3 regions of the Sphingobacterium sp. JUb56 genome follow, and region 2 is predicted to be linked to each of the others. Evidence: riboswitches for the same ligand, from Rfam matches in the RefSeq annotation. Region 2 holds a riboswitch; each other region holds the start of a gene.
The links. Region 2 has a riboswitch for S-adenosylmethionine ahead of FHR29_RS16520 (hypothetical protein). Riboswitches for the same ligand answer to the same signal wherever they lie in the genome.
Positions count from the first base shown of each region.

Region 1: it holds a riboswitch for S-adenosylmethionine, as region 2 does, so the genes downstream of both, metE (5-methyltetrahydropteroyltriglutamate--homocysteine S-methyltransferase) here and FHR29_RS16520 (hypothetical protein) in region 2, are expected to answer to the same signal.
Region 3: it holds a riboswitch for S-adenosylmethionine, as region 2 does, so the genes downstream of both, FHR29_RS05015 (O-acetylhomoserine aminocarboxypropyltransferase/cysteine synthase family protein) here and FHR29_RS16520 (hypothetical protein) in region 2, are expected to answer to the same signal.

Region 1 covers NZ_JACHWL010000001.1:4,427,665-4,432,413, forward strand. Annotated here, with positions in the region: gene FHR29_RS18865 (response regulator transcription factor) at 1-159, shown strand, start outside; gene FHR29_RS18870 (phosphatase PAP2 family protein) at 222-989, shown strand; SAM riboswitch class I at 1,065-1,169, shown strand; gene metE (5-methyltetrahydropteroyltriglutamate--homocysteine S-methyltransferase) at 1,326-3,638, shown strand; gene FHR29_RS18880 (DUF4833 domain-containing protein) at 3,780-4,307, shown strand; gene FHR29_RS18885 (hypothetical protein) at 4,557-4,749, opposite strand, start outside.
Region 2 covers NZ_JACHWL010000001.1:3,871,879-3,876,627, forward strand. Annotated here, with positions in the region: gene FHR29_RS16510 (hypothetical protein) at 1-609, opposite strand, end outside; gene FHR29_RS16515 (bifunctional 2-polyprenyl-6-hydroxyphenol methylase/3-demethylubiquinol 3-O-methyltransferase UbiG) at 882-1,616, shown strand; SAM-I-IV-variant riboswitch at 1,705-1,798, shown strand; gene FHR29_RS16520 (hypothetical protein) at 1,834-2,097, shown strand; gene FHR29_RS16525 (S9 family peptidase) at 2,428-4,512, shown strand; gene FHR29_RS16530 (MlaD family protein) at 4,553-4,749, opposite strand, start outside.
Region 3 covers NZ_JACHWL010000001.1:1,248,460-1,253,208, reverse strand. Annotated here, with positions in the region: gene FHR29_RS05030 (ABC transporter ATP-binding protein) at 1-238, opposite strand, end outside; gene FHR29_RS05025 (pyridoxal phosphate-dependent aminotransferase) at 431-1,600, shown strand; gene FHR29_RS05020 (prephenate dehydrogenase) at 1,613-2,455, shown strand; SAM riboswitch class I at 2,860-2,974, shown strand; gene FHR29_RS05015 (O-acetylhomoserine aminocarboxypropyltransferase/cysteine synthase family protein) at 3,203-4,510, shown strand; gene FHR29_RS05010 (homoserine dehydrogenase) at 4,550-4,749, shown strand, end outside.

The DNA of each region.
Region 1 (4,749 bases), 560 kb from region 2:
CGAGAAGAAGCCCTTTTAAAAATTTGGCATGATGACAATTATTTTACAGGCCGGAGTATGGACGTTTTCTTAAGCAAATTGAGAAAATACCTACGAGATGATCCCAAAGTTGAAATTGTCAATGTACATGGAAAAGGCTATAAATTATTGGTTAGCTAATACACAATTACTAGAATAATAAAGAGATGTTAAAAACATCTCTTTTTGTTTATCTTGCAACAATGAAACTATCAATTCCATTTTTTTTAATCCTTTCAATCTTTTGCTCTTCTACATCGCTTTATGCGCAAAAAGATACTTTACAAAATGATAATCAAGATTTTGAAACCAATGCTAAGCCAATAAATTATAAGCAATTAATAGTTCCTGCGGCTTTAATGACTTACGGAGTAATCTCATTAAATAGCCCATACCTCAAACATAAGGATCAACAAATAAACAATTCAATTAATAATGATCCGTCCAAAACTTTTAAACTTGATAATGTTAGTGTTTTCATTCCTTCTGCCGCTGTCTTTGGGCTTGACTTACTCGGAATACCAAGTAAGCACAATTTAAAACAACGCTTAGTGGTAAGTTCGATTGCCCATGCAATCACCTTATCAGCAGTATATACCATAAAAAAAACGACACCTACTTGGAGACCTGATCGCGCAGATCAAGAATCTTTTCCTTCAGGACATACTGCTGTACCTTTTACCGGTGCAGAAATTCTATGGCAAGAATATAAAGATCAATCCATTTGGTATGGTATTGCAGGCTATACAATTGCGGCGGGAACAGGTTACCTGAGAATGTATAATCATAAACATTGGTTTTCTGACGTCGCTATGGGAGCTGGTATTGGTATTATGGGAACAAAAATTGCATACTGGCTATTACCATTATTTGATAAACACTTGCAATCAAAAAAAACAAGTTACCTAACGATGGCAACACCGTTTTACAATGGAAAACAAATTGGTTTGTCTGCTAATTTCCAATTTTAAACCTTGGTTTATTATCATTTTTATATAAAAGTTACAAAATATTTGTTTTTATAAAACTAATTCCGATATTTACAGCGCTTATAGAGAAAGGCAGAGGGAATAGACCCAATGAAGCCTTAGCAACCTGTCGATTGACAAGGTGCTACATTCTACCCCATCAAAAAGTGGGAATGATAAGCTAGACACAAAATATATCTTGTGCCCTCCTCTCTAAAAGCAATCAAAAAATTTAGTAAATAGATTCAAGAATTTTTGATCGTTTTTTATTTCGAATAAAAAAAATCTTTCTAATTTCTTGCTTCGTTAAGGTTGAACAAATAAAATAATTTTATATTTATGTTACTAACGAACAACTTAGGTTACCCACGTGTAGGTGCCTTCCGCGAGTTGAAAAAGGCCAATGAAGCATATTGGGCTAAAAAAATCAGCGCGCAAGAATTATTGCAGGCTGGACTGAAAATCCGTGAAGGCAACTGGAAAACTCAAAAAGATGCTGGCATCGATTTGATTCCTTCCAATGATTTTTCATTTTATGACCAAGTTTTAGACTTGACATTAACTGTAGGTGCAATCCCTGCACAATATCAATCACTTTTAAATAACGAAGATAAAGGATACAATTTGGACCTTTACTTTGCAATGGCGCGTGGTTTCCAGCAAGATGGCGTTGACGTAACGGCAATGGAAATGACAAAATGGTTTGATACCAACTACCATTACATCGTACCTGAATTCGTGAAAAATCAAGAATTCAAATTGACTTCAGAGAAATTCTTAAATGAATATAATGAAGCAAAATCTTTAGGTATTGAAACGAAGCCTGTGTTAATTGGCCCGATCTCATACTTATTATTAGGTAAAGAAAAAGAATCTGGTTTCAACCGTATCGATTTAATCAATAAGTTGGTTCCTGTATATGAAGAAATCTTAACTAAATTGGCTACCGCTGGTGCAAAATATGTACAAATTGATGAGCCATTTTTAGCTTTAGATATTGATGATGCAACACGTGCTTTATACACTAGTGTATTCACTAAATTAGCTGCTGCTGCTCAAGACATCAAAATTATTGTAACGACTTATTTCGAGGCTTTACGTGACAACGAAGAAACAGCTCTAAACTTACCAGTTTACGCAGTTCATGTTGATTTAGTAAGAGGTGAAAACCAACTCGACACTATATTAGCCAAAGTTCCGGCTTCATTAACACTTTCTTTGGGTGTAGTTGAAGGTCGCAACATTTGGAAAAATGATTACGTAAAATCTTTAGCACAAATCAAAAAAGCTGTTGATGCTTTAGGCAAAGACCGTGTATTAGTAGGACCTTCGAGTTCATTATTACACGTACCTTTCGATTTAGACAATGAAGATAATGAAGAGTCATTGCCTAAAGAAGTTAAAAATTGGTTGGCATTTGCTAAGCAAAAATTAGCAGAGGTAAAAGATTTAGCGATCTTAGCTGAAGGCGAAGTAGATGCAAAAACAGCTGAGCGTTTCGAAGCCAATAAGGCTGCTGCGGAAGACCGTCGTACATCTTCTTTAATCCACAAGCCTGAAGTTAAAGAACGTACAGCAAATATCACTGATGATGATGCTAAACGTACATCTACTTTCTTAGCTCGTAAAGAAGCACAACAAGCGAAATTTAATCTTCCAGCATTTCCAACAACGACAATTGGTTCATTCCCACAAACTAAAGATGTTCGTAAATGGAGAGCTGATTTGAAAAAAGGCGCAATTTCTCAAGAACAATACGATAAAGAAATCGCAGAAGAGACAGAAAGAACAATCCGTCTTCAGGAGCAATTGGATATCGACGTATTAGTTCATGGTGAATTCGAACGTAATGACATGGTTGAGTACTTCGGAGAGCAATTAGCAGGTTATGCCTTCACTAAAAACGGATGGGTTCAATCATATGGTTCACGTTGTGTAAAACCTCCAGTTATTTATGGTGATGTTTACCGTCCTGCTGATATGACCGTACGTTGGTCTTCATACGCTCAAACCCTGACAAACCGTCCAGTAAAAGGAATGTTAACGGGGCCGGTTACGATCTTACAATGGTCATTCGTACGTAACGATCAACCACGCTCTACAACAACTTACCAAATTGCATTAGCGATTTTAGATGAAGTACAAGCTTTAGAAAAAGCAGGTATTAAAATTATCCAAATCGATGAGCCTGCAATTCGTGAAGGTCTGCCATTACGTAAAGCTGATCACCAACAATATTTAGATTGGGCTGTACGTTCATTCCGAGTTTCATCATCGAATGTAGATGACGATACACAGATTCACACCCATATGTGTTACTCTGAGTTCAACGATATCATTGAAGATATTGCTGCAATGGATGCTGATGTAATTACTATCGAGACTTCACGTTCGCAAATGGAATTATTAGATGCATTTGCTGCAGATTTTAAATATCCAAACGATATTGGACCAGGTGTATATGACATTCACTCTCCTCGTGTACCGAGTACAGAAGAGATGGTTGAATTATTACGTAAAGCAAAAGCGGTAGTTCCAGCTGAACAACTTTGGGTAAATCCTGACTGTGGTTTAAAAACACGTGCTTGGCCAGAGACTAAAGCTGCCTTAGAAGCTATGGTTGAAGCTGCTAAAATCTTGCGAGCTGAATAAGTTTAGATTTTTAGAATTATAAATATAAAAGATCCTGAAGTTAAATCACTTCAGGATTTTTTTTTGTAAAAAAATAATAGTTTCTATTTAATACTTTAATATAGAAAGTTTAAATTTACCCTAATCAAAAAAGTGTATATCATGAAAACTTTCACTTGTCTTTTATACTTTCTGTTTTTTGTATCAATCTATACCTTTGCACAAGAGGGCTATCCCACTCCACCATTCAAATCAAACACTCTTTTTTATATACAACATAGCGAAGGTCATAACACCTATGTTTATGAAGCAAATATGAGTGATAAACAGCATTTCAATAACAAGAATCCTATCAATAACTATCGGATTTTATATGATAAAGGAGGAGAAATTAAACCTTTAACTGGTATCCAACAAAAATTTGCCTACGGTATTATAACAAAAGAACTAGGCAATAATACATTTGAGTTTGAGATTGTGTCTTACAAAAATCAACCCTTATATCTCAAGATGGATAAAGCAGGAAAGCCTTATGTGGAAACCACATTAAATGGTCACAAATTTAATCTCCATCGTATTTTCATCAAACAAAAAGAGGGAACTTCAGGCTTAGGGACGCAAGTTGAATATCTCATATTTTACGGCACAGACCACAGGGGTACCAAAGTACGAGAGAAATTGATACCGTAGTTGACATTAGGCGCCAATCCCATTGCCTACTGTCATATTCAACTCTTTAATGCATTAGATTTTTTATTTAATTAGTTTACATCATTTGATTGAAAAAGAAAATGAGGCGTTTATTTGACGTTGTTGCATTATAATATTTAAACGTATACCCTTCTTTAATTCAGGGGAAGGATATACGTGTTATTCATCTCATCTCAGAAACAATCTATTGAGTTTATCCTCAATTAGAAAGAATAAACTGTCAATTAGTTATTTTTTGCTTTTACGTCCTATTTTCCGTTTTCCTTTTATTCGATCTTCAACGTCTTTGATCGTGGACAACATCTCACTATCTAAATTTTCCAATCTAACCAAATTTAATACTTTTAAGGCTTTTTTAAATTTTTTAAGTTTTTCCAATATAAGTACCCTTTTTAATAAAAATAAAGAAGATGAAACTCCG
Region 2 (4,749 bases):
ATTGGAGTGAGCAACATATGTATAATAGTTGTACTGGTCCGATCTGTCTGGATTAACAGTTGATTTAGTAGAAGATGAATACATAGAGAAAAAATTAAAAGCTGGTTTCACTGTCATTACATCAAGGATCATTGCTTCGCACGGTGCATATTTAATGGCGTGCAGATCTACTTTACCAGTCAATACTCGTTCTTGCTCATTGTTTTTATAAACTTTTCCACTAAAAGAAAAAGATAATCGACCGCCTGCTTTTTCATATTTAAAATCCGCGATTTGAAAAGATTTCTCTGGCTGAAGATGTGGAGCAAAATAGTTACCATCAGCTGAAGAATTTTGTTTGAAATACTGAACCTTGGCTAATGCTCCATTAGAAAGTAAAGTTAATTTCAATTGTGAATAAGTACCATCAGACTCCTTTACGCTCGTAATAAGATTGATCTGTCCACAATTGTCCAAATTATAGTCGTACTTCACTTTTCCTCTGACAGGATGATTATTGTCAGAAAACACGATACTCATGTTTGATAGGGGATCAATTTCTTCTGATTTCTTGCAACTAACAATAAGCAGTGCGCAAAAAAATAGCAATAAAAGCAGATATTTTTTCATTAAATCAATATTAGTTTCATTAAAATATTAAAACATTTATGTACAATATATTTTACAGTTTAAAAATAACCAAAAATTAATTCAATATCAAATTTAATTTTCCTAATAAAGAGATAATATATTAATAACAGTGTAACTTACTAAAGGTTTATCCACCCTTTTTGATGGGTGGATCGTCAAGTATGCTTTTATGTCTCGTTCAGCCAACTAAGTTTTGATAAAAATAATATTGGCAGTAAATTTGAAATTATCTTGAAACGGCGAATAATAAAATGAAACAAAACAAATATGATGATCCTAGCTTCTTTGAAAGCTATGGAAAGATGCAACGTTCTATAGATGGTTTAAATGCTGCTGGAGAATGGCATGTTTTACAGAAAATGTTACCTGATTTCCAGAATAAGAAAGTGCTTGATCTAGGTTGCGGATATGGATGGCACTGCATTTATGCTAAGCAAAAAGGGGCTAAAAATGTAATTGGAATTGACTTATCTCAAAAAATGATTGATAAAGCAAAAGAGCATTCCAAAAACTTTGAAATTGAATATAAAAAAATGGCCATCGAGGATATTAATTTTGACCATGAAGAATTTGACGTCGTTATTAGTTCACTTGCATTCCATTACCTAAAAGATTTAAGAAGTGTTTTTATGAAAATAAATCAAATTCTTAAAAAAGGAGGAAGTTTTGTCTTTTCAATGGAGCACCCTGCTTTTACTTCAAGAGCTGAACAGGATTGGTTTAAGGATGAAAATGGAAATCGTCTGCATTGGCCGATGGACAATTATCAGGAAGAAGGTCAAAGAAACACTCGATTTCTTGGACACGAGGTAACTAAATACCATCGAAATTTAGAAACTATCATCAACACAGTTATTAAATCTAATTTTGATATTCAACAAATATCGGAACCCAAACCTTCAGAGGAAGTTTTAAAAATTTATCCGGAAATGAAAGACGAGATGAGAAGGCCAATATTTATTATAATTTCCACTATAAAGAAATAATAATCTAATCGACATCATTCATAAAATTCTCATCATGAATTAATTATTTTAAAATAAATTTTGAAACAAAATAAAATCTACTAACTTTGTAGAGTATTCAGAATTGCACGTTGCAATACCAACCGAGTTACATAACCGCGGTGGTAAATTAATATGGGTTTCGACCAAAAATATCTGGATACAGTTTATGGTTTAATCCTTTAAATTTTTAAATTGTATGTCAACACCAAATCTTTATCAACATTTACTGGAAAAATTCAGTTATTATTCAATCAACGAACTGATACAGCTCAACAATGATACGGTATCGGAAAAAGGTTGGGGTTCTTCCAAATCTACATTCCGCACTGCGCTCATAAGCACTTTTTCTAAAAGAGGGCTAGATCTTTCCAACATCATTTCTAGAGAAGATGGTTTTACTTCCGTAAAGTATGTCGCAGTAAGATTAGAGGAAAATACGCTTATCCCGATTCTCCAATAAGAGCAAAGACAGCTTTAAAATTGCGTATTCACTCAGCGCTAAAAAGGTTAAATAGCCCTTTCTTTTTGAGCACTGAGTGAAACTTTTTTTATCCAGCTAATTCTGTATAACTTTCAGTTACTAATATCAATGCTATGCCGCTTTATGCTTTTTTTTAATGCGTTACAATCGTATTTCATAATTTCACCAATTTCCTTCAATAGCTTAACACAAAGTGATATCGCATCATTCTGAACAATTCCTTCACCTTGTTTTCTTTCTCTAATACTTTATTTAATATGTTAAATGATCGTAGATTTTGTATCTTGCCTGTTCATATTCGTATTCTTTATGAAAAAAAAATCTTTAATAACGCTTTCCATTTTATTATGCGCTTCGGCATCAATAGCTCAGGAAAACAAAGAAACCAAAATGGTTCTTAATATGGAAAACACCGCAAAAGCACCATTAGATCCGCAGACACTTTGGAAATTAGGCCGTGTTTCTGGAGAAGGAATTTCAACAGATGGAAAAACTTTAGTATATGGTGTCTCTAATTATGCTATAGAAACAAACAGTTCGGAAAAAAACCTTTACACATTATCATTAGAAACAGGTAACACAGCTCCTCTAACAAGTGAAAAGGGCGGTGAGTCTGTCGTACAGATTACAGAAAATGGCGATATCATTTACTTGTTCAAAGGGCAACTTTGGAAAAAGAATAGATATAAAGGTGAAGCTATACAACTGACACATAGCGAAACTGATCTAGAAAATGTAAAGCTATCTCCAAATGGTCAATATATTTTATTTAGCAAAGCAGTTTTAATCAAAAAATATCACAGTACCGACAAATATCCTGATTTACCAAAATCTGACGCTTATGTTTTTGACAATCTTGACTACCGTCATTGGGACACGTTCAATAATGGAAAATTCAATCATCCATTTGTAGCCAGCTATAACAACGGTAAGATTGGCGAAGCAATTGATTTATTGCAGGATGAGCCTTTCTATAGTCCTCAAATGCCATTTGGCGGTTCTGAAGATTTTGAATGGACACCAGATAGTAAAGCTGTGCTATATGTTAGTAAAAAAAGGTTTGGAACAGAGTATGCCGTGAGTACAAATACGGATATCTACCGCTATGATCTTACTTCTAAGCAAACAACAAATCTGACTGAGGGTATGAATGGCTATGATACCAACCCGACTTACAGTCCAGATGGAACTAAGTTAACTTGGCTAAGTATGAAAAAAGATGGTTACGAAGCCGATAAAAATGATATCATTATTTTCGATAAAGCCTCATCTCAGCGTTTAAATCTAACTGCACATTGGGACGGCACAGTAAACTCTTTCATTTGGAGCAAGGACAATCGCAAGATTTATTTTGTAGCACCATCCAAAGGTACCGTACAACTTTTCGAACTGACTGTTCCTACTAATTTAAAAAACAAATCTTTAGCATCGATTAAACAAATCTCTGAAGGAAATTTTGATATCACAGGAATTGTGGGACAGGTAGCCAATCAGTTGATCGTAACATCAACAAAATTCACAAGAGCTACAGAGATTTACAAATATGACTTAGCGAATAAAACGTTAACGGCATTGACGACTGTCAATGATAAAATGTATGCTCATATCAGTGATAATAAAATTGAATCCAGAATTACAAAAGCTTCTGATGGCCAAGATCTTTTTTCTTGGGTAATTTATCCGCCAGATTTTGATCCAACAAAAAAATACCCAACGATTTTATATTGCGAAGGTGGCCCTCAGTCTGCACTGACCCAGTTTTACTCATTCCGTTGGAATCTACAGCTTATCGCTTCTCAAGGTTATATTGTGATCGCTCCAAATCGTCGCGGGATGCCTGGCTGGGGAGTGAAATGGAATGAAGCAATATCCAAAGATTGGGGCGGACAGCCTATAAGGGATTATTTATCTGCCATTGATGATATTTCTAAAGAGAAATATGTAGATACAACACGTCGTGCTGCTATCGGTGCTAGTTATGGTGGTTATTCAGTATATATGCTGGCTGGAGTACATGAAAATAGATTTAAAACATTAATTGCACATAACGGCTTATTCGATATGAGAAGTTGGTATGGTACGACAGAAGAATTATTTTTCGCGAACCATGAACTAGGCGGTCCTTATTGGGATAAAGCAAATGCAAAATCATATACCGAATTCAACCCTTCTGAATATGTTGACAAGTGGAATACACCAATATTAATCTTTCAAGGAGGTCATGACTACCGCGTGCCGATTGGCCAGGGACTAGGTGCTTTTCAGGCTGCGCAATTGAAGAAAATCAAAAGTAGATTAGTTTATTTACCAGACGAAAATCACTGGGTGTTATCAGGGCATAATGCTCAGGTATGGCAAAGAGAATTTTTCGGATGGCTGAAAGAAACCTTATAAATTAAAAAGGCTTGAAGGTAAACTTCAAGCCTTTTTAATGTTATTTCTCCTGCTCTCCCTTTTTACCAAAGATGGAAAGCTTAATGTATTTTCCCGGCTTCTCTTTAATATCTTTCATAAGGTGATCAAGGCTTTCGGAAGCATTATTCAAATTATCATAAAGCTTATTATCATTGATCAGTAGTCCAATTGAACCCTGCCCTTTGTTGATCTTATCTACTATTGTTTGGAAGTCAG
Region 3 (4,749 bases), 2.6 Mb from region 2:
CTTGATTGGCAAAATTTGCATAATAGTTGAAATAATCCAGAGGATTATAACCAACTGGCTTTACCAAAATCACCTGAGTAGCAGGTTCACCCTTAATAAATAAGGTATTTAACAAGGGAGCTAACAAGGCCAAGTTTAATGTACTGAATACAACTGTAATTAATGTACAGATAATATACGGAATAGCATATTTCTCAATGGGTTTGGCAAAAGAAAGTAATCTAAAGTATGTTTTCATTTATGATATTAAGGTAGCAAAAATACTAAAATTACGCGCAATATATAAGGAATACTTTAAAGGAATGAAATCTTGCACTTGGATGATATTAAAAATTTAATTCAATAAACACCAATTTAAACGACATTATACTAGTATTTTAATAGAAAAAGCCTAATTTAGTCCTTGTAAATTGTAAAATACCAGAACATAATGCAAATAGAAGTTGCCAAAAGGTTGCAACAAACCGAAGAATATTATTTCTCAAAAAAATTAAGAGAGATTGATGAGCTCAATAAAGCAGGTGCTCGCGTGATTAATTTAGGCATCGGAAGCCCCGACTTACCTCCTCACCCTGAAGTTATTCAGACCTTGACGACAGAAGCGGCTAAAACCAATGTACATGGCTATCAGAACTATAAAGGTTCACCTGTTTTGAGGCAAGCAATTGCAGATTGGTATCAACGTTATTATCAGGCAACATTCAATCCAAATACAGAAATTTTACCTTTAATAGGCTCTAAGGAAGGTATTGTTCACATTTGCATGACTTACTTACAAGAAGGTGATGAGGTTTTAATACCAAATCCGGGATATCCAGCATATGCGGCAGCAGTACGGCTAAGTGGAGCCACGGCAATTACCTATGATTTATCTGAAGAAACAGATTGGTTACCTGATCTTAAAAAGCTTTCTGAAAACGATTTATCAAAAGTAAAATTAATGTGGATCAACTACCCTCATATGCCAACTGGTTCGAGTGCAAACGAAGGATTTTATCTTGAATTGATTGCTTTTGCAAAGGCAAACCATATTTTAATCTGCCACGACAATCCTTATAGTTTTATCTTGACAGACAGCCCTAAAAGCATTATGTCTATTGAAGGTGCAAAAGATGTTGCCTTGGAACTTAATTCATTAAGCAAATCCTCCAATATGGCCGGATGGCGAATCGGTATGTTAGTGGGCGCAGAGGCACGGATCAATGAAGTATTACGTTTTAAAAGCAACATGGATTCGGGAATGTTCTTACCAGCTCAATTAGCAGCGGCCAAGGCATTGCAGTTGGATCAAACATGGTATCAAGATTTAAATGCAATCTATCACGAAAGAAGACAGTTGGTTTTCGAAATCATGAACCTGTTGGGCTGTACATATAAAAAGAATCAGGTCGGTTTATTTGTGTGGGCCAAAATTCCAGATAATTACGAATCAGGCTACACGTTAAGTGATGAGGTGTTAGATCTATCACGTGTCTTTATTACTCCCGGAGGTATATTCGGAAGTGCTGGAAACAGCTATATTAGAATAAGTTTATGTGCCTCAGTTGAAGTATTAAAAGAAGCAATTGCTAGAATAGAACAAGCAAAACAAACGAATTAAGATTGAAATAACATGATGAATATAGCCATTATTGGCGTCGGTTTAATTGGTGGCTCCGTCGCCATGAAACTAAAAGAAAAAAAATTCTGTGATCAGGTTTTTGGTGTTGACAAAAGCGATGCTAATCTAACGAAAGCATTGCAAATAGGCTTCATTGATCAAAAGGCAACATTAGAGGAAGCTTTAGAAAAATGTAAAGTGATCATTCTCACAGCTCCAGTTGATGCGATAATCACATTAGCGCCCAAATTATTGGATCTCGTAAAAGATCAAGTCATCATTGACATGGGCTCTACCAAACTAAATATTTTACAGTTAATCTCGGAACACCCTAATCGTGGCCGCTATGTTGCCGCCCATCCAATGGCTGGTACCGAATATTCAGGCCCCGAAGCAGCATTACCAAATTTGTTTAAAGATAAAATGATGGTTTACGTTGAGGCATTTAAATCTGATGAAGATGCGTTCGAATTAACAGATTCCATTACCGAACAACTGGAAATGCGGACGTCATTTATGACTGCAGAGGAGCATGATACACACACAGCCTATGTTTCCCATATTTCTCACCTGACTTCTTTTGCTCTAGCGCTAACTGTTTTAGAGAAAGAGAAATCGCAGGGTCGAATATTTGAATTGGCAGGATCTGGTTTTGAATCAACGGTACGCTTAGCAAAAAGCTCACCGGATATGTGGACACCTATTTTCAAACAGAACAGAGTTAATGTACTCGAAGTGTTAGAGGAAAACATCAAGCAGCTGCAGGCTTTAAAAGATGCCATCCAAAATGAAAATTACACTCAATTACACAAATTGATTAAAAAATCAAATAAGATTAAACGTATTATTAAATAAAACCCACTTGCTCCAACTGGCAAAGGCGAATTATTGTTTCATACAAAGTAATGGGAAGAAAGCATAGGAACTCGCAAGGTTCCTATTTTCTTTTTTATAAAAAAAGATCACAGGATCATCGCTCTGCCGTTGTTTGTTTAACACCGTATGCTTCGGTTATATTGCTTTCAATTACTGATATGGATTTCATCCACGACGTATAAACATATCGGAATAAATAAATGCTGCCCCCATTAACTACCAATACTTACATAATAGTGAGAGCTTACGATCAATTACGAGTAGAATTAGAAGTATTTTCTAAGAAATAGCATAAAATATTTTGGTTTGTAAAAAGCAAGGCATATATTTGCAACGTAGTTCAAATAGAAATACATCTAATCAACACCTCTTAATCAGGTCTTGATTTATAAAGAAGTGGCGAGAGACTGGCTCAATGACCCACTGGCAACCTTCAAAATACGTTTGAAAAGGTGCCAATTCCTGTCCAAAGTAATATTGCTTTGGAGGATATAAATGAAACGACAAATGATAATAACATTACAACAAAACAAGAAGGTAAATTCTAGCACCAACGTAACAGATACAAATATTCCATCAAAACAGATGCGAATGCTTTTGCACATGTTTACGTTTTCTTGTTAATCAATCTTTTTTAAAATTTATTGATTTCAAGTACATATCCATGTGCACAATCTCACCCCTATTTTTTATTAACGAATCTTCAACTAATTAATTATAACTACAATGTCTACAAATAAAAATTTAAAATTCGAAACACTTCAAGTGCATGCTGGTCAAGTTGCCGATCCAACAACTGGAGCGCGTGCAGTACCTATATACCAAACCAGTTCATACGTATTTGAAAATGCAGAACATGGAGCGAATTTATTTGCTTTAAAACAATTTGGAAACATCTATACACGTCTGATGAATCCAACAACAGATGTATTTGAGAAACGTATTGCTGCATTGGAAGGTGGTATCGCCGCTGTAGCAGTCGCTTCTGGACAGGCGGCACAATTCATTGCATTAAATAATATCGTAGAAGCTGGTGAAAATTTTGTTTCCAGCAGTAATGTATACGGTGGTACATATAATCAATTTAAAGTAGCATTTAAAAGAATTGGTATTGAAGTACGTTTTACTAAAGAAACAACAGCCGAGGAGTTTGAATCACTAATCGATGAGAACACAAAAGCTTTATACCTAGAAACAATTGGAAACCCAAGTTACGATATTCCAGATTTTGATAAGATAGCAGCTGTTGCTAGAAAACATGACTTACCACTTATCGTAGACAATACTTTTGGAGCTGGTGGATATCTATTTAAACCTCTTGAACACGGCGCTTCTGTAGTTGTAGAGTCTGCAACAAAATGGATTGGTGGCCACGGAACAAGTATTGGTGGTGTCATCGTTGATGGCGGTACGTACAACTGGGGAAATGGTAAATTCAAACAGTTTTCTGAACCTTCAGAAGGATACCATGGATTAGTTTTTTCAGATGTTTTTGGCGTTAATGGCCCATTTGGAAACATTCAATTTGCAATCCGCGCACGTGTTGAAGGACTACGTGATTTTGGACCAGCTATTTCACCCTTCAATTCATTCCAATTAATCCAGGGCCTAGAAACATTATCACTTCGTGTTCAGCGTCATGTAGACAACACATTAGAAATTGCGAAATGGTTAGAAGCCCATCCGCAAGTGGAAAAAGTGAATTATCCAGGGTTAAAAAGCTCTCCTAGCTATGCAAATGCACAAAAGTATTTAAAAAATGGATATGGTGCTGTTCTTTCATTTCAAATAAAAGGTGACGTGACAAAAGCCGATGCTTTTATCGATAGCTTAGAGCTAATAAGTCATCTCGCAAATGTGGGTGATACGAAATCATTGATCATACACCCTGCGGCGACTACACATCAACAACTGAGTGAAGAAGCTCAAAAAGCTGCAGGTGTATTTGTAGGATTATTACGCCTATCTGTCGGTATCGAACATATTGACGATATCAAAGCAGATTTACAACAGGCCTTCGATAAAATTAAATAATTTCAGATAGCACTATTATATAAAAGCGTAAAAAAAACTATGAGTAAGAAATTAACGATTGGAATGTTTGGATTTGGGGTTGTAGGACAAGGATTGTACGACATTATCAAGACTAAAAACTTAAATTTAGAAATTAAAAAATTTGTCATCAAGAACGCTGACAAAAAAAGATCATTACCTGCTGAATTATTCACAACAGATGCTGAGGCTATTCTTGGTGACCCTGAAATCAATACCGT